DNA from 2 places in the Rouxiella sp. T17 genome. Region 2 is predicted to be linked to the other one. Evidence: predicted binding sites of a transcription regulator. Region 2 holds the regulator's gene; the other holds the start of a gene.

Region 1 (14,986 bases), on a different contig from region 2:
TAAACGGCGAAGGCAAAGGTCGCCTGTGAAGGTGAAAATCCGAGTTCTATTATATATCTAGAGAGAAATGCCAGTTCAAAACCATCACCCGTCATGAATAAAAAGATGGCAACATAGCCCCAAAGCAGATTTTTGGGTAGGCCAGCCCAGTGGTCTTTAGTTATGTTCATCATTGATCCTTCATTATTTTTATAAATGAAAACTATCTTAACGGTTAGTTATTGCGAGCCCTATCTAACCAGCATTACGCGCTAAAATGCTAACTTTATATTCCAGTTATATAGCGCAAAGTCACAAAATAAAATTAAGTTACTTAAACAATTAAACGAACAAGCTAATCGTTTAATTAAATACATTCAAAATTAATATATTTAATTATTATTTAACGAATAAAATAAAAGTGATGACGTTCTAAATAAAATTATTATTTATTGACGCCAATGTTTTTAAAACCTACCGTAGAAAAATCCATTAAATGCATAAGGTGCCAAAAATGAATATTTTACCGCAAACAATTAAACAAATAGTTAATTACGGCCCACACGATTATCGTTTAATAAAAGATGCACCCTTACCTATACCGCAAGCTAAAGAATTGCTGATTAAAATCAGCGCCTGCGGTATTTGCGCCTCAGATGTTCACTGCCACGGCGGCGCGCCCATGTTTTGGGGTAACGGCACTTCGCCTTCCTGGGTCAAACCTCCCGTTGTACCCGGCCATGAGTTTTTTGGCGAAGTGGTCGGTTACGGCGAAGGCGCACTCGAACATTTCGACGTTAAACTTGGCGACCGCGTCATCGCCGAACAGATTGTTCCCTGCTACAAATGCCGCTTCTGTAAAAGCGGTGATTACTGGATGTGTGAAAAACACGACATCTACGGTTTTCAGACTCAAGATGCCAACGGCGGCATGACCGAATACATGCTATTTAAACCAAACAGTCGGGTGCACAAAATTCCGACCTCACTTTCTCTTAACGAATGTGCACTGATTGAGCCTTTCGCCTGTTCAATTCACGCGGTGAATCGTGCTGATATTCAGTTTAACGACGTGGTGGTGCTTTCCGGCGCGGGTCCGCTGGGAATTGGCATGATTCAGGCCATTCATTTGAAAACGCCGAAGCTGTTTATCGTGCTTGATACCGTACCAGAACGTCTGGAATTGGCGCTGCGTTACGGTGCCGATATCGTCATGAATCCGCTTGAAGAAGATGTGGTAGCCAAAGTCAAAGCGTTAACAGACGGTTATGGCTGCGACGTTTATATCGAAGCCACCGGTAATCCAGCCAGCGTGCCACAAGGGCTGAACATGATCCGCAAAATGGGCCGCTTCGTTGAGTTCAGCGTATTCAGCAAAGAAACCACTGTCGATTGGTCAATCATTGGCGACCGTAAAGAGCTCGACATTCGTGGCGCGCACTTAGGTCCCAATTGCTATGAAACTATTATCGATTTCTTTGAGCGTAAGCTTTTCAGCTCGGAAGGCATCGTAACTCACACCTATTCACTGGATGAATGGGAAGCCGCGTTTGAGATGGCGCACAGTACGGAATCGGTCAAAGTCCTGCTAGTTCCTTAAAAAACCCGTAATTGCTGAACACAACAGTAGTTATTGAACACAACAAGTTCCTTCACCTAGCAGTGGTTTCGCAAGGACGTGCAGGCATGAAATACGTTATTGGCGTCGATATCGGTACTCAAAGCACCAAAGGCATCCTGATGGATGCCGATGGCAAAATCATTACCAGCGCTTCAAGAAGTTATAGCGTTGAAACGCCCAAGCCACTGTGGGCAGAACAGTGGCCCGACGTCTGGCTCGAGGCGGCGCTGTCCGTATTGGCCGATATCGTTAAACAATCGGGCGTGGCAAAGGAGAACATCGTCTCCATCTGTATCAGCAGTTTGTATGGCGGCTCCGGTATTGCGGTCGACAAGGATATTCGCCCCCTTTATCCGTGCCTAATCTGGATGGATCGCCGCGCGTCCGATCGCGTGGAGTGGGTCAGAAACTACGTCGATACCAAAGAATTATTCCGCATCACCGGCAATTCGCTCGACAGTTATTACGGTTACACCAAAATCTTGTGGATCAAGGAACACGAGCCGGATATTTGGCAACAAACGCGCTATTTCCTGCCACCTAACAGTTACATTAACTATCAGCTGACGGGCGAGGTGGCGGTCGATCACTGTTCGGCGGGGAATATCGGTGGGGTTTACAACATCGAGAAACGCGATTGGTCGACCAAGGCCTGCCGTATGCTTGGCATTCCGAAATCGATGATGCCGCCACGACTGCTTGCGTCAGACGACATTGTTGGCGGATTGCTGCCTGAAATGGCTGAAAAATTGGGTCTGGCGGTGGGCACGCCGATTGTCGCCGGAGGTGTTGATGCGGCCGTTGCGACTTTGGCGGCAGGCGTCGTTGCGCCGGGTAACCACGTCGCGATGATTGGTACCTCAATGTGCTGGGGCTTTGTCAATCATAGCGTTGACGCACGGCATGGCTTGATCAGTATGCCTCACGTCAATAATGCATTGGAAGATATCTACACCTTTGGGGGCGCCATTACGGCAGGCGCATCGGTCACCTGGTTCATCGATCAGTTTTGCGGCGTTGAGAAACAGCAGGCTCTCGAACAAAAATGTACCGTGCATCACCTATTAGAAGAACAGGCCAAAATTTTACCGCCCGGTGCCGACGGATTGGTATTTTTGCCGTATTTAATGGGCGAGCGCAGCCCCATATGGGACGCCAAGGCAACAGGCACAATGGTAGGTTTGAGCCTGTACCATACGCGTTTTCATCTTTATCGCGCCGTGCTGGAAGGCATTACCTTTGCGCTTAAAGATAATATCGAGTCCGGCAAGGCCTGCGCCGAAAGACTCGACAACGAGCTGATTGTGGTCGGCGGCGCGGCATTCTCCGATATGTGGATGCAAATCATCGCCGACGTCACGGGCTATCCCGTGCTCACCATCAAGGAAGAGGTCGAAGCCCCACTCGGCGACTGCTTCCTCGCGGCTAAAGCCGTCGGCATCATCCAAAACACCGACACCATCAAGAAATGGTTCAACCTCGAAGCCCGCGCCACCCCTAACGCTGAGAACCATGAAAAATACAACCAACTGTTCAAAACCTATCGTTCCATCTACCGCAATCTCAAGAAAGACATGCACCAGCTTTATGATTTAACCAAGGTAGAGTGAAACTGCATAAATTTTTCAGTCTTAAAAGCGAAGCGTGTATTTCAACCGAACTGGCATTGCAGAAACTCTGAAGGATTGAGGCCCAAGGATGGGCCGAATTTACGCGGCAAGCTTGTGAGTCCCGATGAGCTGACATGGGTCAGTGATTCGGGCGAGCAAGCGAGGCCAACGCAGCTGCAGTGCCAAATATGAAGAATTATTTGAGCGCCCCGGAAAGGAATTGTTGCAGGCGGCCACTTTTAGGGCTGCCAAACACCTCTACCGGATTTCCCTCTTCCTCTATCACGCCCTGATGCAAGAAGATCACGTGATTGGAAACGTGGCGGGCAAACTCCATTTCGTGGGTCACCACTACCATCGTTTTGCCCTCCTCTGCCAGCTTTTGCATGATACGCAGCACTTCGCCGACTAATTCCGGATCGAGTGCCGAGGTCGGTTCATCAAACAGCAGCACCTCTGGTTCCATCGCCAGCGCACGGGCAATCGACACGCGCTGCTGCTGACCGCCTGACAGGTTGACCGGATACTTGATGCGCGCGCGCTCGTCGATACCCACTTTATCCAGATAGCGCACCGCGCGCTCTTTTGCCTCGGCTTTACTCAGTCCGAGCACCTGAATCGGCGCTTCCATCACGTTTTCCAACACTGTCATGTGACTCCACAGGTTGAAGTGCTGAAAGACCATGGTTAATTTAGTGCGCAGCAGCTGGAGCTGTTTCTTATCGAAGACCTTCAGCTGGCCATCGGTATCGCGCACCATGCGGATATCCTGGTTATTAACGCTGATTGAACCTTCGCTCGGCTTTTCCAGGAAGTTGATACAGCGCAAAAAGGTACTTTTGCCGGAACCGGAAGATCCGATAATGCTGATGACATCGCCCGCGTTCGCCGACAGGGAAACGCCTTTCAGCACTTCATGCTCGCCATAACGCTTATGCAGATCGGTGACGGCTAATTTTTTTTCTGACATGATTTTTCCCGCACAGGTGAACGTTTCGCTGTAATACGCTTATTTTAGTGAGAAGACTGGGGCTTAACGTGCCCAAGCCAGCGCTTTTCCGCCTTGCGGAACAAACTGATCAATCCAAATGAAACAATGAGATAAATCACCGCCGCGATGCCAAAAGCATAAAAAGGCTGATAGGTGGCGGAGTTGATATCTCGGGCAATTTTGAGCACGTCGGGCACGGTCGCGGTAAAGGCCAGCGCCGTAGAGTGCAGCATTAAAATCACCTCGTTGCTGTACGCGGGTAACGCCGTGCGCAAGGCCGAAGGCAAAATGATGCAGGTATAAAGCTTGAAGCGCGAGAAGCCGTAAGCATTGGCAGCCTCGATTTCACCGTGTGGAACTGAACGAATCGCGCCGGCAAAAATCTCGGTGGTATAGGCGCAGGTATTCAGCGTCAGGGATAAAATCGTACAATTTAGGCCGCTGCGGAAAAAGGCGTTCAGGAAGTCGGTGCCGCGGACGATCTCAAGGCTATACATCCCGGAATAAAATACCAGCAGCTGAACATACAGCGGCGTACCGCGAAACACGTAGGTAAACAACCAGATAGGCGTACTTATCCAGCGATTTGGCGAAACGCGTCCGACGGCCATAACCACCGCCAGCAGGCCGCCCATCACTACCGAGCTAATCAACAGCCACAGCGTGATCGCCAGGCCGGTAAATCGGTATCCGTCGCTATAAAGCAGCGACATGCCGTATTGTTGCAGGATTTCCATCATAGCTCAGCCCTCTTCACACCCAGCGAGTAGCGGCGATCGAGCCAGACCAGCACACCATTGGAAAGCGTGGTAAAAATCAAATAGATAACACCTGCAACGATGGCAAAATAAAACGGTTGATAGGTGCCTTTCCCGGCCAGTTGGGTCGCTTTTACGACGTCGTTAAGACCCAGCAGCGAAACCAGCGCCGTAGCTTTGAGGATGACCTGCCAGTTATTGGCGATACCCGGCAGCGCAAAGCGCATCATGGCAGGAAATAGAATTCGACGAAAGATTTTCGGGCTGCTAAAGCCAAACGCTACGGCGGCCTCGATTTGCCCGCGCGGCACGGCCATAAATGCGCCACGGAAGGTTTCGGTAAAATAAGCGCCGTAAATGAAACCGAGCGTAATGATGCCGGCGGTGAGCGGATCAATATCGATTTGATCCATGCCAATCGCCTCCGTCAGGCTGTTCAAGGCAATCTGCAAGCCGTAAAAAATCAACAGCATCAAGACTAAATCGGGTACGCCGCGAATTAACGTGGTGTAAGCGCCGAACAGGCCGGAGACCGCTCTGTTTCTTGAAAGTTTGCCACCCGCGCCGATCAGGCCAATGATTACGGCCAGCAGCACTGAGGAAAGTGCCAGTTCGAGGGTGACGATCGTGCCCTGGAGAATAACCTGGGAATACCCGTATAACATGGAAATGTCCTGTTTTGACGAGAATCAGACTGCGTGTCGCAGGCTTATAATAGTTGTTCTCTTTAGCAGCGACCTGCCGAATAGACAGGCCGCGAATAAAGAAAAGACAATTGTTTTCCTGACGTCGTCAGTTGTTACCTAGCCGCCGTACACGTCGAAGTTAAAGTATTTCTTCGCCAGTTTGTCGTAGGTTCCATCTTTACGCATTGAGTCGAAAGCCTTGTCCAGCGCGGCTTTTAAATCGGTATCGGTTTTACGCAGGCCCATGCCGGTTCCCACGCCGAAGAACTTGTCGTCTTTCACTGAAGGACCCGCAAACGCGTAGCCTTTACCAGCAGCCTGTTTCAGGAAGCCTTCGCTGCCTGCAACTTCGTCCTGGAAGGCGGCGTCAAGACGGCCAGAAGCCAAGTCTGCGTAGATCAGATCCTGATTCTGGTAAGCCACCACGTTGATGCCTTTTGGCTGCCACATCGCGTTGGCATAGGCTTCCTGAGTTGAACCCTGCAATACGCCGACGTTTTTACCTTTCAAAGCTTCCAGCGTTGGCATGATTGTAGAGCCGGTCGGCGCAATCAGACGGGCGTTGGCTGCATAGAGTTTTTCAGTAAAATCAATTTCCTGCTGGCGCTTTTCGGTGATCGACAGCGAAGAGATGATGGCGTCGATTTTCTTGGCTTTCAGGGAAGGGATCAGTGCATCGAAATCGCTCTCAACGTAAGTACATTTGATTTCGGCACGTTTGCACATTTCGTTGGCTAGATCGATATCAAAACCGACCAGTTTGCCGCTGGAGTCTTTAGACTCGAAGGGCGCGTAGGTTGGATCCGTACCGATTTTGACGGCTTTTGGCACGGCAGCAAAGGCGCTGCTTGCGCTGGCTAATACTAATACCAGAGGAAGAACCTTGAACAACTTTTTCATACATTACCCTCAGCCATTAAACGTGCGTTGTTGTTTGTCATGTGTTGTGTGCATTGATTGTCGAGATATTCTTTTTATTCGTTACCGGTCTGTGTCGATAACGTCCTCACTTGCTAGCCGTTTTATCAGGACGTTTACGGCTATGCAGTAATTATGCATAAGTTATGCAGTAATCGTGCCGACTTTTACCCAACGTCGTTTAAGTGAACAATAGAGCATGAAAATGGTGGGCAATAGTCTGCAAAATCACCGTCTAACAGCGCCTTGCCTAAAGATTGAAACAGAAATGCACCAAAATAAAACATAAAGAGTTCAATTTTGGTGCATCGTTATCATTATGGGCAAATTTAGGGCAGAAAGGGTTGCAAAAACTTAATGGCTGCCCTGCCAGCGAACAAACAGGTCTTCAGGGAGTTCGATATCAAACTGGTCGATTACGCGGTTAACGGTCTGATCAATGATGTCTTCAACCGACGCCGGGCGATGATAAAAGGCGGGCACCGGCGGCATGATAATCGCGCCCAGCTCGGCAGCTTGAGTCATCAAACGTAAATGGCCCAAATGCAGCGGCGTTTCGCGTACGCAGAGCACCAGACGGCGGCTCTCTTTCAAAACAACATCGGCCGCTCGGGTCAGAAGGCCGTCGGTGTAACTGTTGACGATGCCCGATAACGTCTTGATCGAGCAAGGTAAAATGGCCATTCCTGCCGTTTTGAATGAGCCGGAGGAGATGGTGGCGGCGATGTCGCGCGAGTCGTGAACCACGTCGGCCAGCGCCTGAACATCGCGCAGTGCGTAATCCGTTTCGAGCGCCAGCGTCTGTCGCGCCGCGTTGCTCATGACTAAATGGGTTTCAACGTCTGCGACTTCGCGCAGAACCTGCAAAAGGCGAACGCCGTAAATGGCGCCGCTGGCACCGGAAATACCGACAATAAGTCGTTTCATGAATACAGCCTCAGAAAAGACGAACTAAAAATTCAGCACGTATGGATAGTGGGATGACTTTGCCGGAATGAGTCGCGATTGGCAAGTAACAGCGAGAGGCGGGAAGATATTACAAAAAAGCCGCCTGTTTCGACCTGCGAGACAGGTAAAAACAGGCGGCGACGAAAGTTAATTAACCTTCGTTATGCATTTCGAGATTCTCGGCTTCCTGCTGACCGCGCAATGCCTGGGCATCGTCGTTACGCAGCGCGTCGAGATATTCGAGGTAGTTCTGGTCGACATCTTTGGTGACGTAGATACCGTCAAATACGGAGCATTCAAACTGCTCGATATCTGGGTTCTCTTCTTTCACCGCATCGATGAGGTCGCTCAAATCCTGGAAGATCAGCGCATCGGCACCAATCATCGCATTGATTTCGCTGACTTCACGGCCGTGGGCGATAAGCTCGTTGGCGGTCGGCATGTCAATACCATAGACGTTCGGGAAGCGCACTTCCGGCGCGGCCGAGGCCAGATAGACATTTTTTGCGCCAGCGTCGCGTGCCATCTCGACAATCTGCTGCGAGGTGGTGCCACGAACGATGGAGTCATCGATCAGCAAGACGTTTTTATCACGGAACTCGGCGCGGTTGGCGTTGAGCTTGCGGCGAACCGACTTAACGCGCTCCTGCTGACCCGGCATGATAAAGGTACGGCCCACGTAGCGGTTTTTAACGAACCCCTGACGGTAAGGCTTGTTCAGAATACGGGCAATCTCGAGGGCGATGTCGTTGGACGTCTCCGGGATCGGGATAACCGCATCGATTTCAAGATCTTCCCACTCGCGGGCGATTTTCATACCCAGCTTCTGGCCCATACGGCGACGCGCGCTGTAGACCGAAATCTTGTCGATGAAAGAGTCTGGACGCGCAAAGTAGACGTACTCGAACAGGCATGGGTTGTACTGAGGATTCTCGGCACACATGCGCGTAAAGAGTTGGCCTTTTTCAGTGATAAACACGGCTTCACCCGGTGCCACGTCGCGCAGGAACTCAAAGCCCAGCGTATCGAGTGCCACACTTTCGGACGCTACCATGTATTCGCAGCGACCGTCTTCCAGTTCGCGCTTGCCGATCACCAGCGGACGAATGCCGTGTGGGTCACGGAAGGCGAGCATGCCATGGCCGATGATCATCGCGACGCAGGCGTAAGCCCCGCGGATCTTGGTGTTCATCGCGGCCACGGCTGCAAAAATGTTGTCTGCCTGCAGCGGATAGTGCTGGAACTTGTCCAGTTCGCTGGCCAGAATATTCAGCAGGATCTCGGAGTCGGACGTCGTGTTGACGTGACGACGCGCGCCTTCAAACAGCGTACTTCTCAATTCGTGTGCATTCGTCAGGTTACCGTTGTGGGCAAGTGTGATGCCGAACGGAGAGTTGACGTAAAAGGGTTGAGCCTCTGAAGCGCTGGAACTGCCAGCCGTAGGGTAACGCACGTGACCGAGGCCCATGTTCCCCTGCAAACGTTGCATATGCCGTGCTTCGAATACATCCTTCACCAGGCCATTAGCCTTCCGCAGACGGAAGTTATTGTTGCCATCAATGGTGACGATGCCTGCAGCATCCTGCCCACGGTGTTGCAACACCGTTAACGCGTCATAAATCGACTGGTTTACCGGCATGAAACCGGCGATACCGACAATACCGCACATGTTGTCTTTTCCTCTTCAGCGCTGCCAAAAACTAGAGATGCTTTGGCAAGAAACTCGACGTGCTCTGCAGGTAGTCAAAGAACCACCTGATAATATAGCTAAACTGCGGGACCAACTGTGATTGTTTCCAGTCTTCACTTTGAGAAAAGCTGGTAAAAGTGTCTAGAAAGAACAGCCCTGCCGAGACGATTAACACCCCACGCAGCGCGCCAAAACAGACGCCTAATACCCGGTCGGTGCCGGATAAACCGGTACGTTCGACCAATGAGCCAATCACATAGTTGACAATTGCACCTACGATCAACGTCGCGATGAACAAGATGGCAATTGCGATCCCGTTTCGAACAACTTCGTCTTCGAAACGTGTGAAATAGACGGCGAGGTAAGGATAATAGTGGCTGGCAACAAAGAAGGCGCACCCCCAGGTTACCAATGATAAGGCTTCTCGAACAAAACCTCGAATCAGGCTGACTAACGCAGAAAACCCGATAACCGCAATAATGACGTAATCAATCCAGACCATCACTTTATCAATCTCATCCAGGATAAGACCCTTGCTCTTTCTCGCAAAAGCGACAAAGATTTTGGGAAACATTCGCCCGGCATCCAAATCGCTGCGAATTCTAACAGAAAAAGAAAACGTTTGCGTAGGGGAAATCTGCCGGTCAGCCAAATTAATATTTGCGGCGAAAAAAACATCAATCGTCGCATAAAGATAGCGAAAACTTTTGTATTGTCGATAAATAAAAAGGGCACAGAATGCCCATGCCCTTTCTTTATTATCGACCACTTATCGTTATCTTGCGCCGCAGCAAAAGAAAGGCTTGCTGCGGCAAACTTTCTTTTCTAACGATTATTTACCGGCCGAGTAAGCGCGTACCACGCCGCTCAAACCACTGACGCTTTTCAGCGAAGGCAGTGAGGCTTCGAGATTCTGGCGGTTCGCTTCAGGTCCGACAAACACGCGAGTTATCTGCCCCTGCACCGGCGTTGACGGCACGGTATAGGCGCGATAGCCCGACAGACGCAGCTTGGCAACAATCTCGTTCACCTTGTCGGCGTTTTTGAGCGCGCCCAGCTGCACGATGTAAGACTGCCCTGCCGGCGGTTTTTCTACCGTTTGCGTTTCAGCTTTCGGCGTTTCGGTCGCCTTAGGTTCTACCGCTTTAGGTTCTACCGGCTTAGGCTCGACCTTTTTCGGTTCGACTTTCTTCGGTTCCACCGGCTTGATCTGCACCGGTCGCGATTCGGTCATTTTCGGCGGCGTTAACGCTTTTGGCTGTGAAGCCGTTTTCGGCGGTACGCTGCTTTTTGGCGCTACATTCGTTTTTGGTGCAACCACGGACTGCGGCGCTTCGACGTCATCACTTTCGCCATTGGCCTGCGCTGCCGCATGTGCCGCTTCGGCCGCACCGGCATTTACCGCCTCGCCCGCGCCTTCCGGCGGCTGAGCGGGCAGAGACTGCGTAACCTGACCGGCGCTGTCCTGCTCCGGACTGTCTCCAGGCTTCGGCACCAGAGGAATAGAGGCGAACTCATCCTCGTAGTGCTTCTTTTTCCCATCCAGTAAGCCGGGAAGAATAATGACTCCCAGCGCGACAAGAATGACGGTACCAACCAGACGATTTTGAAACTTACTTGCCACTGGTATTCCCCGTATCCAACGCAGCCATGACATCCGCTACGGTATGAAATGATCCACAGACTATAACAATATCCTGACTATCAGCATCCTGCATCGCCTGTTTCCATGCTGCCAGCACGTTGGAGAATGAAAATGCCTCGGGAAGATGCGCCGTCAAAGCTTCAACGCCTGCACCGCGCGGGCCGTCCAGCGGCGCGCAGTACCAGACATCAACCTGAGGTTTCAAACATGCCAACGTTCCGGCAATGTCTTTATCCAATAACATGCCGATAACTGCACGTACTTTTCCACCCTGCCGCGGCAAATCGGAAAGTTTACCGGCCAGATAGCCCGCCGCGTGCGGATTATGAGCAACGTCGAGGATCAGTCGCGGGGATTCGCTTACCGTCTGGAAGCGGCCGGGCAAAGAGGCCTGCTCCAGCCCTTTTCGCAGCGCTTCATCAGCGATGTCGAGCGAAGAGTAGGTCAAGGCAGCCAGCGCCGTCGCGGCATTGGCCAGCGGCACGTTAGGCAGCGGCAAATCTTGATGGCTGACTGTGCCATCCTCCGTGCGCCAACTCCAGCTGTGCGTGCCCACTTCATAATGCCAGTCTTGACCCACGCGATGCAGCTCGGCGCCTTTTTCACGCGCAACGTCGGCGATTGAGGCAGGCATATCCTGCTCGCCCACCACTGCCGGACGCTGGCCACGGAAAACGCCTGCTTTTTCGCGCCCAATGCTTTCGCGATCGGAACCGAGCCAGTCGGTGTGATCCAGCGCGATGCTGGTGACGACTGAAACGTTGGCGTCGACGATATTGGTGGCGTCAAGACGGCCGCCTAGTCCAACCTCGAGAATCACCACGTCGAGCCTGGCCTGCTTGAAGAGTTGTAGCGCCGATAGCGTGCCGTATTCGAAATAGGTCAAAGAAGTGTCGCCGCGACCGGCTTCGAGCAGCGCAAAGGATTGGCAGTGTTCGGCTTCGCTCAGCTCCTGACCCTGAATACGCACGCGCTCGGTATAGCGCACCAGATGTGGGGAAGAGTAAACGCCCACGCGGTAGCCTGCGGCCATCAGCACGGCTTCAAGCGTGCGACAGGTGGTGCCTTTGCCGTTGGTCCCGGCGACGGTGAACACCTGTGGCGCGGGGGTCAGAAGATCCATGCGCGTCGCCACGGCTCTGATTCTGTCGAGTCCGAGTTCAATCGCTTGAGAATGGAGATTTTCGAGATAACAAAGCCACGTGACCAAAGGCGACGTGGCTTGGGGAATAGGGTTGTTTTGCATAAGTCCCGCCTAACGTGATCTATTCAGATGACCTATTCAGATGATTTATTTATACGATCAATCTAGAACCTGAATAGTCTGAAGGACATGCATTACCGGACTTTACGACAGGCAATGCCCCTTTGTCAGTACTTGATGCACGACGCTGGATACAGCCCATATTATCGGTACCCACTCAAACGAGGGGATAACAAGGGCGGCAAAGATGCTTGCCGCCCATTTTAACTGCCCAGGCTATCGCGCAGCCTGTCAGGCATCCGGGTGATCGACAGACGCATCTTCTGCGCTGACGACAGGAACCGCAGCCAGTTTCGGCTCTGGACGACCTGTCAGCTTGGCCAGCACGCTGCCCAGCTTGTTACGCAGTTCAGGACGACGAACGATCATGTCAATCGCGCCCTTTTCGATCAGGAACTCACTGCGCTGGAATCCGGCCGGCAGTTTCTCACGCACGGTCTGTTCGATAACGCGAGGACCCGCAAAGCCGATAAGGGCTTTAGGCTCGGCCACGTTAATGTCACCCAGCATCGCCAGGCTGGCAGAAACGCCGCCCATGGTCGGGTCAGTCAGCACGGAGATGTAAGGCAGACCGCGCTCTTGCAGCTTGGCCAGTGCAGCACTGGTTTTTGCCATTTGCATCAGAGACATCAGCGCTTCCTGCATACGAGCGCCGCCGCTGGCAGAGAAACAGACCAGAGGACAGTTGTCTTCCATTGCCTGCTCAACCGCACGTACGAAACGCGCACCGACCACCGAAGCCATTGAACCGCCCATAAAGGCGAATTCGAACGCGGCAACCACGATTGGCATCCCGTAAAGGGTACCTTTCATGACGACCATGGCGTCTTTTTCATCTGTCTCTTTCTGAGCTGCCAGCAGACGATCTTTATATTTTTTGGAGTCTTTAAACTTGAGCACGTCTTTCGGCTCAAGCTCGCTACCCAATTCGACCTCGCTCCCTTCATCCATAAATGTGAACAGACGCATACGCGCAGACATGCGCATGTGGTGATCACACTTAGGACAAACCATCAGATTGCGCTCGAGTTCGGCGCGGTATAACACCTGACCACAGCTATCGCATTTGGTCCAGACACCTTCTGGAATGCTTGCTTTACGGGTTTGCGAGATGTTGCTTTTATTAAGAATTCGTTCAATCCAGCTCATCGATGACCTTTCTGTTTGAACCTGGCAAATGCCAGTTCGCTGTTCATGCTGTAACAAGTCCCCTGCTTTAACACAAATAACCGTCCCTAATTATCCAGCTATTTACCGGCGGCGGAAGCTACCGAAAAACGGCTGACAGGGAGGGTTGTTCGCAGGAACAGACCACAAATGTCGCTCATTAAACCATAATGGGTGAGGCCTGTAGATAAAAAACTGGTCTTACCCTTTGGTTTAATGCCTTTAATTTTATAAATTCGCGCTGAAAACGGGGTCTCCCCCGCCTGTCAGTTTGGTCGTTCGCCTGCCTTACCTGTGCCTTTGCGGTGACGAATCACCTCGATAATGGCTGGCAAAACAGAGACAACGATAATGGCGACGATCACGAATTTCAAATTGTTCTGCACAAATGGCACGTTGCCAAACAGGTAGCCCGCATAAGTCAGCAACAGGACCCAAATCAGGGCGCCGATGACGTTATACGTGGCGAAGTGGCGGTAAGACATACGCCCCATACCGGCAACAAAAGGTGCAAAGGTGCGAACAATCGGCACAAAGCGCGCCAGAATAATCGTTTTCCCACCATGTTTCTCGTAAAACTTGTGCGTTTGTTCCAAATAACTGCGGCGAAAAATCTTCGAATTCGGGTTAGCGAACAATTTTGCGCCAAACAAACGCCCGATGGTGTAGTTGACAGCATCACCCGCGACCGCAGCGACGACCATCAGAAATACCATCACGTGAACATCCAGGCTGTTCGACGGCAACGCGGCAAGCGCACCGGCCACAAACAGCAGAGAATCGCCCGGCAGGAACGGCGTGACCACCAGCCCTGTTTCGCAAAATAGAATCAGGAACAAAATGGCATAAATCCACACGCCATACTGTGCGACGAGTTCGGTTAAATGCACATCGATATGCAAGATAAAATCGACGATATAGTGGATGTATTCCATGGTATTACCTCATAGGTCCTTTAATCGGCCAGCCTCTGATCAGCGTGCATACATTTGATCAGCGTGCATTCATTTAATCAGCAAGGAAGAGCGGCCCCATCGTAACGTTGGGCAAAGCAAACTTCTCGGGATAATCAACGGCAACAAGATACAGCCCTTCTGCCTTGGCCGTAGCCGCAGCAAGACTGCGATCTTTTGCTGCCAGCAGCTCCGCCATCCAGCTTTCAGGCTGGTTGCCAGCGCCTATCTCAACCAGACTGCCGACGATATTGCGCACCATGTGATGAACAAAGGCGTTGGCTTTAATATCAACCACGACGTAGTTACCAAAACGACTGACGTTCAGATGCATCATGAAGCGCCACGGCGTTCTGGACTGACATTGCACGGCGCGAAACGAGGTAAAGTCATTTTCGCCCAGCAAACATTGCCCTGCCCGCTGCATTTTTTCAACATCTAAAGGCATATGAACGTGCGTAATGCCATGATTCAGAATTCCCGGACGAAACGGGTGATTGTAAATCACGTAGCGATAACGCCGCGCCGTGGCGGTAAAACGGGCGTGGAAATCTTCGCCCACGTGGCTTACCCAGCGCACGGCAATGTTTTTAGGCAGATGAGTATTGACGCCCATCGTCCAGGCCGCGTCTTTACGAATCACCGGCGTGTCGAAATGCACCACCTGACCCGTGGCGCTGACGCCTGCGTCCGTGCGTCCGGCACACTGCACCGTAATCGGCGTATTGGCGACGCGGCTGAGCGCCTTTTCGAGGC
Region 2 (14,986 bases):
CGCCGCCCACCAGTGCAACCGGCTTGTGACCTTCCAGCTGGAAACGTTTCAGGCACAGCAAAGGCACCAGATGGCCCAAGTGCAGGCTGTCAGCGGTAGGATCGAAACCGCAATACAGTGCAATTGGCCCTTGCGCCAGTCGCTCTGCCAACGCTTTTTCGTCCGTTACCTGGGCGATAAGCCCCCGCTCCTGCAATTGTTGAATCAAGTTGCTGCTTGCCATTAAAAACTCCATTAATTCCGGAAAATCATTTATCGGGAAGATTTAGTCAAAATCGGGGGAACAAAGGGGAATGCGGCCCACGAATTTGCAAGGCCTATAGAATAAAGCGCCCGCGAGGCGAGCGCTAGGATTTCAGACAACTTTTAGCGGCCTAAGGCGCCAAACGGTCTATTTTCCAGCCAGTTGCGCTGCCGTTTGCCTCGTCTGCACTCTCGCGCTGATAAATAAAGCGGTCATGCAGGCGATGTTCGCCACCCTGCCAGAATTCCATTGAATCGAATTTAACGCGGAATCCACCCCAGAAACTTGGCAGCGGCACTTCGCCCTGACTAAATTTCTGCTTCAGCTCGAGGAATTTTGCCTCCAATACGCCGCGCGCCGAAATACGGGTCGACTGTTGAGAAACCCAGGCCCCGATTTGGCTATCTTTTGGACGGCTGGTGAAATATTTCATCACGTCGAGAGTTGGCAAACGCTCGGCTTTGCCCAGCACGATGACCTGACGGTCGAGCATGTGCCACGGAAACAGCAGGCTGATACGCGGATTATTGGCCAGCTGCTGCGCCTTGCGACTGCCCAGGTTGGTGAAGAACACCATCCCCTGCTCGTCATAATGTTTTAGCAGCACGATACGCTGGAAAGGCTGACCGTTTTCATCGACTGTGGCAACACACATCGCGGTCGGATCCGGCAGTTTCGCCTCGCAGGCCTGCTTGAGCCAATGCTCGAACAGCGGCAGCGGCGCATCGGTTAAATCCTTGCGTCGCAGGCCGCCCCGAATATATTCCCGTCGCAAGTCTGCAACATCAAATTCATTCTTTTCAGACATATAGAATCATCACGCGTTAATAAAGGATGGGATCATTCTGCTCTCATAGCTAAAAGATAACAATAATCTCAAGAGCATAAATTCAAATCCATTTTTCATGAATTTTCATTAAGAAAGTCGTGACCAAAATAATTGGGACTACAACAAGGCGGCAAACGCACGAATCCCCAAGAGCTTACATGAGTAAGTGACTGGGGTGAGTAAGAGCAGCCAACGCAGCTGTAGTTTCAAGAATGAAGGTCACAATCGTCGATGATCACATCGTCGCCACGCTGAACCAACGCGCTCTGCCCTTTGGACCAGAAGGTATAGCGGCCGTCGCTGTAGCGGGTGCCCGATGCGGCTTCAACCTGTGGCAGCTTGAGCTGAACACCGTCGAGAATCAGGCTGACCTGTTTCGCCGACTTGTCGAGATTGACCGTCAGCGGCGTGGTGCCGCACTGATAATGCAGCGGCACAATATTGGACTGCGGCTGGGCCGAGTGATGATCAAGCAGGCTACAGCCCGACAGCGCAAGGCCGGCGAGCGCGATAAAGGTGGTTTTCACCGAGGTTTTAACACGAGTTTGCATGAGTTTTTCATCCTGTTTATTTCTATCCTAACTTATTGCCGCGAGCCGTTTGAAAAAACCGGATAAATCGCACCGAGCACGGTTTCGCGGCTCGCGCCGGTGACCGACGGCAGATTTCCGGGCTGGCCAGACAGCGTGCGGAAGGCGAGCCAGGCAAAAGCCAGAGCTTCCATGTCATCGCCGCTCACGCCAAACGCATCGGTTGGACTGACTTCGGTGCCCGCCAGCAAGGCCGACAGGCGCGCCATGACCAGCGGATTCCGCGCGCCGCCGCCACACACCAGCAGCCGATCGCAGCCGCCCGCCAGCAAAACCTGCTCGGCAATGGTGACGGCGGTCAGCTCGGCGAGCGTGGCCTGCACGTCCTGCGGCGTGAGTTCGGCAAACGCGCTCAGTTGGCGGTCGAGCCAGGCCTGATTGAAATATTCGCGGCCCGTGCTCTTCGGCGCAGGTTCGGCAAAATAAGGGTCGGCAATCATATGCTGCAACAGCGCCAAATTTATCTGGCCCTGACAGGCCCATTCGGCATTTTTATCGTAAGGCTGGCCGAGATGCTGGTTTATCCAGCCGTCCATCAACATGTTGCCCGGACCGGTATCAAAACCGCGCACGGGCTGATTCGGTAACAGCAGGGAAAGGTTGGCGATGCCGCCGATATTCAAAATAATTCGCCGCTCCACCGGATGCGCCAGCAACGCCTGATGAAACGCGGGCACCAGCGGCGCGCCCTGTCCGCCCCACGCGATGTCGCGACGACGAAAATCGCCGATGGTGGTAATGCCTGTTTTCGCCGCGAGTCGGTTATTGTCGCCAAGCTGCATGGAGAAAGGCGTGTCACCTTTCGGCTGATGCCAGACAGTCTGGCCGTGGCAGCCGATCGCCGTCACCTCTTCCGGCTCGATGCCCGCCTTTTCCAGCAAACCCGCGACCGCGTCGGCGAAAAGATTGCCTAACAGCGCATCAAGCTCGCCCACCTGCGCCAGCGTTACCGCCTGTCCCTGACACATGTCGAGCACCGCCTGTTTGATAGCAGCAGGGATCGGATGCAAATAGCTGGCCTGCTGGGCCACCATTCTTTCATCTATTGCTGCGAGCACGACATCGACCCCGTCCAGACTGGTGCCTGACATCACGCCGATATAACGGCCCGACTTCATCGATAACATCTTAAACTCCTGCGAAAAAATCCGTCATGGCTAAAGGGTAATTGAACAGTAGGTCACAGAGAAATGGTTTCGACAGGTTATTTTTCTGATAATCTGACAAATTAAATCAACGTTTATTATTAGTTGATGGGCAGGTCGATAAGATGATGACCAGTTTGAGCTATCATAGTAGCTGACAGGTTCAACAGTGATGTTGAACTGGGTCCCGATTTCAAACGTCGAATGCTCACGGGCGTTGGCGTGTAAATAAACAGGAGTTTTATATGATCAAGCGTATTTTCATCGTGGCTCTGGTCGGCACAACCCTCGCTGGCTGTGTTAGCGACAACAATCTCTCGGGCAACGTCTACTCGGCGTCGCAGGCGAAACAGGTGCAGAATGTCTCTTACGGCACGCTGGTTTCTGTACGTCCGGTACAGATTCAGGGCGGCGATGAGAACAACATCATCGGGGCAATCGGTGGTGCAGTGCTGGGTGGTTTCCTGGGTAACACGATCGGCGGCGGCGCGGGTCGCAGCCTCGCAACGGCCGGTGGTGCGGTTGCCGGGGGTCTGGCGGGTCAAGGCGTCTCCAGCGCGCTCAATCGTTCAAACGGCGTAGAGTTGCAGATTCGTAAAGATGACGGCAACACCATCATGGTGGTACAGAAAGCCGACAGCAACACCAAATACTACGTGGGTCAGCGCGTCAGCATGGCAAGCAGCGGCAGTACCGTAACCGTTTCGCCAAGCGTCTAAGCTGCCCTGACTTTTCGGCCCGAGTAACTTTGCTGTTTGAACAAAGCTTGGGCCAAAAAAAATCGGAATCCTTATACAGGGTTCCGATTTTTTTTATTCAAACTGTTCTTTACGTTGATATCGCGTTAAAGATCGCCTGGTTTAGCCACTAAAATTTGCTGTCTTTGCAGCAAAAAGCAAAAAACGTTAATCGCGCGCGGCCATGATGGCCCTCGGCAACGAGCGTTGCCAATCTTGTTATGGTTTGTTTTGCAAGGCAGCAATATTTTTTTCCAATCTGGCCAACATGTCGAGCAAGTGCTTAATATCTGTCGATGAAATCCCCGACAGAATCTCCTGACGCGTATCGTCAATCACCGTTTCCATACGATTGATTATTGGCGCGGCTTCTTCAGTCAGTTTAATACGTTTGGCACGACGATCGCTGGCACAGGTTTGACGGGTAATCAGCTTTTTCTCTTCCAGTTGATCCAGCGTTCTCACCAGTGACGGCTGTTCGATACCAATCGCTTTCGCCAGCTGAATTTGTGACTGTTCAGGAGGCAAAATATTGATGTTATGCAAGGTCACCCAATGCGTTTGCGTGAGTTGCAGCGGCTTGAGCCGTTCGTCGATTAATGCACGCCAAACACGAACTAAACGTGCGAGATCTGAGCCGAGGTTCGATTCCAATGCACCCTCCTTATAATTAGCATGCTAAGATAACTCCCCAGAGTTTAGCTTAGTTATGGTGAATTTAATCGTAAATTTACATGCTAAACATGTAACGCCGAATACAATTAATCTGAGACGTGTACCCCAAATGCAAAAATGCATTCAGAATGCCGGTTATTTATAACACAACACGATGCAGAGATTAATATTGTGATTGCCCAAATGTTTCATTCTGGACCCTTTCTCCCTGATTTAGTATTGGGTGCTTCCCTTTATTTCCCACCTATCTTTAAAGCTTTTTTACTTGGACTCTTTTTTTGGCTGATAATTCATCATTTATTACGCAATTGGATCTATTCCGGTGAAATCTGGCATCCAACTTTGATGGATTTATCTATATTTGTCATATCGATATGCGCGGCGTTGCTTTTCATCGTGAAGATTGTGAATGAGTAAACAATGAAATTTAAAACCCTAAAATACTTTTCGACTCTCGCCGTTGTCGCCGTCGCATTATGTGCAGGTTGGTGGACGTGGAATTATTACATGCAGTCTCCCTGGACCCGCGATGGAAAAGTTCGCGCCGAGCTGGTAGATATCACGCCGGAAGTTTCAGGGCGAATTACCGATATTACCGTGCATGATAATCAGTACGTTCATGCCGGAGAGGTGCTGTTTACCCTCGACGCCGTTCCCTTCCAGATAGCCGTTGATAATGCGCAGGCTTCGGTCGATAAAGCGCAGGCCGATCTTGATAAGGCCAATCATGAAGCGCAGCGACGTCAAAAACTGGGCCGCGAGGTGATTTCCAGCGAATCACTCGATCAGGCAGTGCTCGAAGCCAAGTCGATGAAAGCCATGCTGGAAGCCTCCAAAGCGACGCTGGAACAGGCGCGCTGGAATCTCAGTAAAACAAAAATCGTAGCGCCGACAGACGGTTACATCACAAACCTTAATGCCCGTAAAGGCAACTATGCCAGCAGCGGCACGCCGTTGGTGGCGCTGGTCGACGCGCATTCGTTCTACGTGCTGGGATATTTTGAAGAAACCAAGCTTAAACATATTCACGTCGGCAGCCCGGCAGATATCGTGTTGTACGACGGCAATGTGCCGCTGAAAGGTCAGGTTGAAAGCGTGGGGCGGGCCATTTATGACCAAAGCGTCGAGAGTTCGACGGGCCTGCTGCTGGACGTTAAACCCAACGTGCCTTGGGTAAGGCTGGCGCAGCGCGTGCCGGTGCGCATTAAAATCGACAGCCTGCCTGCCAATCTGGTGCTGGTCGCGGGCACAACCTGTACGATTTCGATCCACTATTAAATTCGGTCGTTATCAGTTTCAGTTTCAGATTCAGTTTCGGTAAATCATTAAAGTGATCATAAGTTGAGGGCGTGGCGTGAATCTTTCGTGGCTTGAATGGAAAAATACGCTGTGGGGGAAATCGACGCCTGCGCAGTGGCGCTACGCCCTGCGTAATGCCATTGCCATGTGTCTGGCGCTGTGGATTGCTTTTGTACTCGAGCTCGATGAGCCTTACTGGGCGCTGACGTCGGCGGCGGTCGTCAGCTTTCCGACCGTCGGCGGGGTGATAAGCAAAAGTATTGGCCGCGTTTTTGGCAGCCTGCTTGGGGCGAGCGCCGCCGTGCTGATTGCCGGTCACGGCCTGAACGACCCGTGGCTGTTCACACTGTCGATCGCCGCCTGGCTTGGCGTTTGTACTTACGTCTCCAACCTGTATCAAAATAATGTCTCCTACGCCTTCGCACTGGCGGGTTACACGGCGGCGATCATTGCTTTTTCTACTGTCGATGTCACTGATACTACAACCATTTTTGATATTGCTCAGGCTCGCGTCTGTGAAGTGATTACCGGCATACTGTGCGGCGCATTCATGATGATGGTGCTGCCCAGCACCTCCGACGGCGACGCGCTGCTCACTTCACTGCGTAAAATGCACGTTCAGCTGTTGGAACACGCGCAGCTGCTGTGGCGCAGCGAGGTGAATAATCAAATTCGCGTCTCGCACGAGGGCGTGATTAACCAGATTCTGACGCTAAATCTGCTGCGAATTCAGGCGTTTTGGAGTCATTACCGGCTGCGTCAGCAAAATAACGTGCTCAACTATTTGCTCCACCAGCAGCTGCGGCTGACCAGTTATATCTCCAGTTTGCGGCGGATGATGCTCAACTGGCCCAATCAGCCCGAGAACCTTAATTCACTGCTCGCCGCCCTGCTCGAGCAGCTTCGCGACCCTGAAACCAACAAATATCAGCTGGCGCAGCTGCTGTATCAGCTCAAGCCGACGGATCCCGCCGATTATCGTCATCACGCTTTTTGGCTGCGCTTGCGCGATTTTTGCTGGCTTTTTCTGCGCACCGAACGGCTGTTGCAGCGCGTCGAAAACGCCAATCTGGTGGCTGCCGAACAGCTGCAAGCGCCAAAAGTCAGTCGATTAACCCGCCATGCCGACACTTACGAGGCCGCCTACAGCGGGCTGCGCACTTTTCTGTGTATCGTGCTGGCCTGTGCTTACTGGATAAACACGCAATGGGATTCGGGCGCGTCGGGCGTGACGCTGGCGGCGATTGGTTGCGTGCTCTACTCCTCCACCGCGTCGCCGATTAACAGCATCACGCTGCTCACTAAATCGCTGATTTTCCTGTTTATTGGCTGTTTTATTATCAAGTTTGGGCTGATGGTGCAGATCAATGATTTCTGGCTGTTTTGCGCCTTTTTACTGCCGCTGTTAGCCAGCATGCAGCTGTGCAAATTGCAGTACAAACGCTACGCCGCGCTGTGGGGACAGCTAATCGTATTCGGCGGCTCCTTTTTGGCGGTGACCAATCCGCCGACCTACGATTATCAATCTTTTATTAACGATGGACTGGCGAAAGTCGCGGGCGTGATGCTGGCCGGCCTGTTCTTTCAGGTGCTGCGCCCAAGTTCCGACAGCCGTAAAAGTCGTCGTCTAATCCGCGCGCTGCGTCGCGATTTTATCGACCAGCTCAGCCGTCGCCCGCAGCTGTCGCATTTACAGTTTGAGTCGCTGATTTACTATCGCGTTAACCAGCTGAATCAGAGTAAAGATCAGCTTTCGCGCACCTGGCTGCTGCGCTGGGGCGTGGTGCTGCTCAACTGTAGTCACATTGTGTGGCAGCTCAGGGATTGGGAATCGCGCTCCAATCCGCTGGCTAAAGTGCGCGACGTCTGTATTCACTGTCTCAAGGGAATAATGACCGAGCGTGGCGTCAGTCATCCGAAGCTGGATGCCAGTCTGGCGGAGTTACAGCGAATTAGCGACGTGCTTTCAACCCATCCGGATGCGTCGGCGCGCGAGTTGGCGGGGGTAATCTGGCGGCTTTATTGCTCGCTGTCGCAGCTGCAATCGGCGATAAATATCGAAGACGTGGCGGCCAATCCAGCGCCTTCTGCGCCCAAACCGGCTTAACGTTTAGCCGATCAAAACAGTGAAGGCTGCTCTGGCGGGGTTTCATCATTTGCTTTGGCGGCGCGGGAGAAGCGTAAATAGCGTTGATGGCAAAGATGCAGCACGTGGCGTTTTTCGGCGTTATTCATGCCGTTCCATTCAAAACGTTCCTGTCGGCTGCGAAAACAGCCGCGACAATAGCCTTTCGGGTCCAGCTCACACAGGTTGCGGCATGGACTGGGAATATCAAAAAACTCAAGCTGCTGCGCCACCGAACCTCCCACCTTTGTTATCACCAAGCCAAATCGCCAATAAACAGCCAACCTCTCTTATTGCCTTTATTTTAGTCTAACTCCGCAAAAAACCCGCTGCCCGACGTAGCAAAATGAGCGGTGGACGGCCTCGCTACATTGACCAGGAGAGATCGGTCTATTACCGTAAATGCAGTCAGCTAATAATTGGCTCCACTCATTTTCAGGGAATATCAAAACATGTCTACACTGTTTACGCCGATCGTTGTCGGTCACAAGACCTTGCCAAATCGCGTCTTTATGGCGCCGTTGACGCGTCTTCGCAGCATCGAGCCGGGCGACATTCCTACTCCGCTGATGGGCGAATATTACGCGCAGCGCCACAGCTCCGGCCTGCTGATTACCGAAGCGACGCAGATCTCTTTCCAGGCCAAAGGCTATGCCGGCGCGCCGGGCCTGCACACGCCGGAGCAGATTGCCGCGTGGAAAAAAATCGTCGCGGGCGTACATGCCAAAGGCGGAAATATTGCCGTGCAGCTGTGGCACGTGGGCCGTATTTCGCACACCAGCTTGCAGCCAGACAATCAGGCACCTGTCGCACCGTCGGCCATTGCTGCCGGTACACGTACCAGCCTGCGTGATGCCAACGGCAATCCGGTTCGCGAAGAGTGTTCAACGCCTCGCGCGCTGGAAACCGCTGAAATAGCGGGCATTGTTAATGATTTCCGCGTTGCCGCTGCCCATTCACGTGACGCCGATTTCGACTATATCGAGTTGCACGCGGCGCACGGCTACCTGCTGCACCAGTTCCTCTCTCCGGCCTCTAACCAGCGCGAAGATAATTACGGCGGCAGCGTCGAAAACCGTTCTCGCCTGACGCTGGAAGTGGTCGATGCCGCCGTGGCCGAAATTGGTGCCGATCGCGTGGGTATTCGTATTTCGCCGATGGGTCCGTTTAATGGTTTGGACAATGGCGACGATCAGGAAGCGGCCGCCGTTTACCTGCTCGACGAGCTGAACAAGCGTAATCTGGCTTATCTGCACATTTCAGAGCCAGACTGGGCAGGCGGTAAATCGTATACCGAAGCGTTCCGCAAGTTAATCCGCGAGCATTATAAAGGCGTCATCGTGGGCGCGGGTGCTTACACCGCCGAGAAAGGCGAAGAGTTGATCGACAAGGGTTACATCGACGCCGTGGCCTTTGGTCGCAGCTACATTGCCAACCCGGATTTGGTTGAGCGCCTGAAAAGCCATGCGCCATTGAACGAACCACAGCCAGAAACCTTCTACGGCGGCGGCGCGCAGGGTTACACGGATTATCCTACTTTATAAAGAAGCCGATTGGCAATGAGGCGGATGCTTACAGACTGTGCAGTTGGCCGGTCGCGTACAGACAAAGCCGCCTCATTGCGCTAGTCTAGTATCAATAGAATTAAATGAGAAACAGAGGATATTATGCGTTTACTCCATACCATGATCCGCGTTGGCGACATGCCACGCTCAGTGAAGTTTTACACCGAAATCCTTGGCATGCGCGTTTTGCGCACCAGCAAGAATGAAGAATACAAATACGATTTGACCTTCGTCGGCTATGAAGACGAAAGCAAAGGCGCAGTCATCGAGCTGACCTACAACTACGGCGTTGACAGCTACGATCACGGCACCGCGTTTGGTCACTTGGCGCTGGGCGTTGATGACGTTGCGCAAACCTGCGAAGACATTCGTAAAGCCGGCGGCAGCGTCGTGCGTGAAGCGGGTCCGGTAAAAGGCGGTTCCACTATTATCGCTTTCGTTGAAGATCCAGACGGTTACAAAATCGAACTGATCCAGTCCGAACACGTCGGTCACGGCTTGGGCAACTAAGTCTGCGGATTGTTGGACTCAAGGGCGCATCTCCTGCGCCCTTTTTTCTTTTTCCACTCCTTCCTGCATCTGGCCGGAATTTTTGCCATAATGCGCGCTGAATTCGTTTAAAGATAAGATAACAATGGCTGAAAAAAGTGACGTTAACGCCCTGAAAGGTCGTTTCCGCGGGTTTTATCCTGTGGTAATAGATGTAGAAACCGCCGGGTTTAATTCCCAGACTGATGCCCTGCTCGAAATAGCCGCCGTCACGTTAAAAATGGACGACGAAGGCTGGCTGCAAAACGATGAAACGCTGCATTTCCACGTCGAGCCTTTTGAAGGGTCGATCCTGCATCCTGAAGCGCTGGCGTTCAACGGCATCGATCCGACCAATCCGCTGCGTGGCGCGGTCAGCGAATATGACGCGCTGCATGCGATTTTCAAGGGGATCCGCAAGGGTATGAAGGAGCAGGACTGCAACCGCGCAATTATCGTGGCGCACAATGCCAACTTTGATCACAGCTTCCTGATGGCCGCCGCCGAACGTGCGGGCTTGAAACGTAACCCTTTCCACCCGTTTGCCACTTTTGATACCGCCGCGCTGAGCGGATTGGTGCTGGGTCAAACCGTGCTGGCCAAAGCCTGCATTGCAGCGGGCATGCCGTTCGACAGTTCACAGGCGCACTCCGCGCTGTATGACACCGAGCAGACCGCGCATTTATTCTGCGAGCTGGTCAATCGCTGGAAACGTTTGGGTGGCTGGCCACTGCCTATCGCCGCAGATGAAGATGAAATCGACGCCAACGCTGAATAACGACTAAAAGCACGGCTTAAAACAATAAAAAAAGAGCGGCTATCGAATATCGATGCCGCTCTTTTGTTTTGCCTTGAAGCATTCCCCTAAAAAGGGAGGAATGCTTATTCTGGCTGCTGTTCTTCGTTGGTCTTGTACTTCTCGGCCGTCTCTTTGATCAGCTGCTGCAGTTCGCCGCGCTGATACATTTCGATCACGATATCACAGCCACCGACCAGCTCACCGTCTACCCACAGCTGCGGGAAGGTTGGCCAGTTGGCGAATTTTGGCATTTCTGCGCGGATATCCGGGTTCAGCAGGATATCAACGTAGGCAAAACGCTCGCCGCAGGCTGACAGCGCCTGAACGGCCTGAGCAGAGAAGCCGCAGCTTGGCAGCTTTGGTGAGCCTTTCATGTAAAGCAGGATTGGGTTTTCGGAAACCTGCTGCTGAATTTTTTCAATAGTAGTGGTCATTTTCTTGCTTCCTCAAGCCATTAATTGGCTGTCACGGTCATTACTCAATCCAGGGAAAACCTGATCAACTGTCTGCCATTGTAACGATGGCAGCTCGCGGATAAAAACGCTATTTTTTGCAGGGTCTTTATCGCGTAAGTTAATGCATCACGGTAATGTCGGTGATAGTATCCCTGATTGCCAAAACAGTGCAAAACTAAAGATTCAAATAGAATAACATTTTTATTCTGTGACTTTAACCCAAAGGATCCTGACGGGATCTTTTTGGTAACGTCGGTATAAGCCCCTGAATCTCGGTTAATTTTGCAGCATCATAGTTCATATTTCAGCCGAAAAAAAAGTTATTAACTTTTTCTCACAATATGAATTAGAATCGAAGCAATTCGTGCTGTTTTGTCTCCCGCTTTTGGGGAATACTGGGACATCTTTTGATGTTTAACTTCGGCCTAATATTGGTAGCGACGCCATGCGTTTAATGTTTACGCTTTTTGTGCTGCTGTTTACCCAGCTCTTTTTAAATTTGGCGCATGCTTCGCCAAGCAGTCGTGTTTCCGTGCAGCAGGCGGAAAAACATATTAATCAGGCAAAACCTGATGAGCGACGAAAGCGAAAGGTCGTCGCCCGAAGCAGTAAAAAGACGAAAACGGTTCCCGTTAAAGAGCAGACTAAAGCGAAAGAACACGGCAAAAGTAAAACCCGCGTGCAGGCGAAGAGCAAAATTGCTCATCAACATCCTATCAGCACCAAGCTGGTAAGAAACAAAGCCGAAAAGCCGAAGAAAGAGATAACTTCTATTACCCGTTCTGTTGCCTCCACCACTAACGTGTTGTGCGCGACAGAAACGAAAAAGAGCTATGGCCGACATCGAAAGCATAAAGCCAAAGCCGATACCTGTGCCCCGCTGACTTTGAGCGCCGCACACAAGAAAAAGTATTTGCACGCTAAAGAAACCGCGATGAACAAGCTGATGCACCAGGTCGGCAAACCTTATCGCTGGGGCGGAACCTCGCCAAATACCGGTTTCGATTGCAGTGGTCTGGTCTATTACGCGTATAAAGATTTAATGCGTATCAAGATGCCACGTACCGCCAACGAGATGTACCATTTACGCGACGCAGCCCCTATTGCTCGCGGTGAGCTTGAATCCGGAGATTTAGTCTTCTTCCGTATTTCCAAGCGCGGCGCAGCGGACCACGTAGGCGTTTATGTCGGTAACGGCAAATTTATTCAGTCGCCACGTACTGGTGAAGACATCAAAATCAGTTATCTGGCCGATAACTACTGGCAAGACCATTATGTTGGTGCTCGCCGAGTGATGACGCCAAAAACGATTCGTTAAATAATGATTTCTCGCTTAACACCTGTGAATAGCATTTAACGAATGGTTTACCCCGAATCGCCTTCCAGCCCTAACAGGCAATATGGCTAAAGCGGGCGCAGAAAGAAAATAGACAAGGGCGATTTCTTTAATAGGAAATCGCCCTTTTCACTTTTAGCGCCGCCTGCTTTGGTTTTATTGCGCAACAAAACTCTTAAATAGGCCAATTTGCGCATCAAGTTAAAGGGAAAGCACAAATTTGGCTTTCCCTTTATAACGATATAAGAGAAAATTAGCGGTTACCACGCTGTGTGCCCGGTCTTAGCTGTCCGACGCTTCTTTCAGGCCTTCCTGAAACTCCCCAACGATTCGACTGCCTAAAATGATTTGAGCAGTGGAATGCACGCAGGCAAACGATTAACAAAAAACTAACGTGCTGAAAAGGGTTAGTTCAGGAGTGATTTTTACATGGCCACGATCAAAGATGTCGCTAAGCGCGCTGGTGTTTCGACTACAACCGTGTCGCACGTCATCAATAAAACCCGTTTCGTCGCCGAAGAAACCAAAGCCGCTGTCCGCGCTGCCATTAAAGATCTGCACTATTCGCCGAGTGCCGTCGCGCGCAGCCTGAAGGTTAACAACACCAAGACTATCGGCCTGCTGGCAACCTCAAGCGAGGCGCCCTACTTTGCCGAAGTGATTGAAGCGGTTGAAAATAGCTGCTTTGCCAAGGGTTACACCCTGATTTTGTGCAACTCGCACAATGATTTTGAAAAGCAAAAAGCCTATTTGCAGATGCTGGCGCAAAAACGCGTCGATGGCCTGCTGGTCATGTGCGCAGAATATCCTGCCGAGCTGCTGGCGATGCTCGAAGAGTATCGTTCGATTCCCATGGTTGTCATGGATTGGGGCGAGGCGAAAAACGATTTTACCGACTCGATTATTGATAACGCCTTTGAAGGCGGTTATCTGGCGGGCCGTTATTTGATCGAACGCGGTCACCGCGACATTGGCGCTATTCCGGGCCAGCTTAATCGCAACACCGGCGGCGGTCGTTATCGCGGATTTTTAAAAGCCATGAACGAAGCCAACATTGCCGTGCGCGATGAATGGGTCGTTCAGGGCGATTTCGAGCCAGAGTCCGGTTATCAGGCGATGCAAAAGATCTTGAATCAGAAGCAGCGGCCGACGGCGATTTTCTGTGGTGGTGACGTTATGGCAATGGGCGCGATTTGCGCCGCCGACGAAATGGGCCTGCGCGTTCCACAGGACATTTCGGTGATTGGCTATGACAACGTGCGCAACGCGCGTTATTTCTCACCGGCGTTAACCACCGTCCACCAGCCGAAAGAGCGACTGGGCGAAATGGCTTTCACCATGTTGCTCGACAGAATCATCAGCAAACGCGAGATTCAGCAGACCATTGAAGTGAAACCGAAGCTGGTAGAAAGACGCTCTGTGGTCGATGGTCCGTTTATCGACTATCGTCGTTAAAAGTTATTTATCAGATTAACCCCCTAAACGCCTACCTTGTAGGCGTTTTTTTTATTTAAAGCCTTTTTATACGGAACAGCCTACCGCAACCACTCTTTATTTAACGTCTCGCTGTCGCCCAAATAATTGAGCAGCCAATCCAGTGCCGGAGAGTGATTGCGCTGATCCCACGTCAGGCAACACGGGCTTTCCGGAAAACCACTGGCTAAATCGAGCACCGCCAGCTGCTGTTTTGCAATCCACGTTTCCACCATGTGAACGGGCAGCATGCCGACACACAGCCCTTCACACAGGCAATCGATGGCACAGGTCCAGTCCGGCACCACTAAACGGCGCTGGTTATCGAGTGTCCAGGTGTCGCGCTTAGGCAGATTTCTTGAAGTATCTTCAATACACAGCGCAGGATAAGGGCGAAGCGCGTCATCGTTAAGCGCCAGCTTAAGCTGTGCCAACGGATGTTCGGCGCTGACTACACAATGCCACGGCAAGGTGCCCATATCTCGGAAGCTAAAACGCCCGCCCACCGGCACCGCGCTGGTCGCGCCAATCGCCACGTCGGCGCGATCGTCGGCCAGCGCGTCCCACACGCCGTTAAAAACTTCGCCCTGAATGAGCAGCTCCGTATCGGGAAAGGCGCGGTAAAAATCCACCACCAGCTGGCGCACGCGCGCCGGTTTAACGATGCGATCCACCGCCACGCGCAGCTGTCCGCTCCAGCCGTTGGCAATCTGCTGACACTGACGCCGGGTTGAGAGCATTTTTTTGATAAGCACCCGCGCTTCTTCAACGAAAAGCCGCCCTGAAGGGGTTAATTCCACGTCGCGATGCCGCCTTTCGAACAGCGGCACCGCCAGCCATTCTTCAAGCTGGCGCACCTGATAACTGATCGCCGAGGGCACGCGATTCAGCTCTTGAGCCGCCGCGGTAAAGCTGCCGTTCCGCGCGACGGCGTCGACGACTTCCAGTGAATATTCTGACCACATAACCGGTTCCTCGCGACGCCTGAAAAGGCCGCCCTCTGCTTTCAAAATTTTTGAATCGATGGTGCAAATATTAGCGTTTCACAACCGCCGCGCCAAGCAGATAAACTGCGCGCTCTTAACTTTTCGCTTTTAGCACATTCACTCCCAAATTCTGTCCCTACAACAGTTTTGGCTACGTTTACGCATTACAAGAGAACATCATGAAACCTTCATTTGGATTT

What was found. The regulator PurR, encoded in region 2, represses purine synthesis genes. The targets are predictions, from matches to a motif close to CANGCAAACGTTTGCNTG.
Region 1: the regulator PurR is predicted to act here: its motif matches at 9,813-9,830, upstream of cvpA (colicin V production protein).

Annotation. Positions count from the first base shown of each region.
Region 1 is NZ_JAWUEA010000037.1:65,973-80,958, reverse strand. It holds gene SC206_RS15700 (MFS transporter) at 1-170, opposite strand, end outside; gene SC206_RS15695 (alcohol dehydrogenase catalytic domain-containing protein) at 494-1,579, shown strand; gene SC206_RS15690 (FGGY-family carbohydrate kinase) at 1,666-3,210, shown strand; gene hisP (histidine ABC transporter ATP-binding protein HisP) at 3,407-4,180, opposite strand; gene SC206_RS15680 (ABC transporter permease) at 4,225-4,941, opposite strand; gene SC206_RS15675 (histidine ABC transporter permease HisQ) at 4,938-5,624, opposite strand; gene argT (lysine/arginine/ornithine ABC transporter substrate-binding protein ArgT) at 5,763-6,545, opposite strand; gene SC206_RS15665 (UbiX family flavin prenyltransferase) at 6,918-7,490, opposite strand; gene purF (amidophosphoribosyltransferase) at 7,663-9,180, opposite strand; gene cvpA (colicin V production protein) at 9,212-9,703, opposite strand; gene dedD (cell division protein DedD) at 10,034-10,825, opposite strand; gene folC (bifunctional tetrahydrofolate synthase/dihydrofolate synthase) at 10,815-12,092, opposite strand; gene accD (acetyl-CoA carboxylase, carboxyltransferase subunit beta) at 12,342-13,259, opposite strand; gene SC206_RS15635 (DedA family protein) at 13,544-14,212, opposite strand; gene truA (tRNA pseudouridine(38-40) synthase TruA) at 14,286-14,986, opposite strand, start outside.
Region 2 is NZ_JAWUEA010000041.1:5,704-20,689, reverse strand. It holds gene tyrS (tyrosine--tRNA ligase) at 1-223, opposite strand, end outside; gene pdxH (pyridoxamine 5'-phosphate oxidase) at 375-1,052, opposite strand; gene SC206_RS19390 (MliC family protein) at 1,280-1,624, opposite strand; gene anmK (anhydro-N-acetylmuramic acid kinase) at 1,657-2,781, opposite strand; gene SC206_RS19380 (glycine zipper 2TM domain-containing protein) at 3,054-3,527, shown strand; gene slyA (transcriptional regulator SlyA) at 3,765-4,199, opposite strand; gene SC206_RS19370 (DUF1656 domain-containing protein) at 4,392-4,637, shown strand; gene SC206_RS19365 (HlyD family secretion protein) at 4,641-5,498, shown strand; gene SC206_RS19360 (FUSC family protein) at 5,575-7,626, shown strand; gene SC206_RS19355 (DUF1289 domain-containing protein) at 7,638-7,877, opposite strand; gene SC206_RS19350 (alkene reductase) at 8,097-9,188, shown strand; gene gloA (lactoylglutathione lyase) at 9,312-9,719, shown strand; gene rnt (ribonuclease T) at 9,844-10,515, shown strand; gene SC206_RS19335 (Grx4 family monothiol glutaredoxin) at 10,620-10,970, opposite strand; gene SC206_RS19330 (C40 family peptidase) at 11,437-12,309, shown strand; gene purR (HTH-type transcriptional repressor PurR) at 12,757-13,782, shown strand; gene punR (DNA-binding transcriptional activator PunR) at 13,863-14,765, opposite strand; gene punC (purine nucleoside transporter PunC) at 14,966-14,986, shown strand, end outside.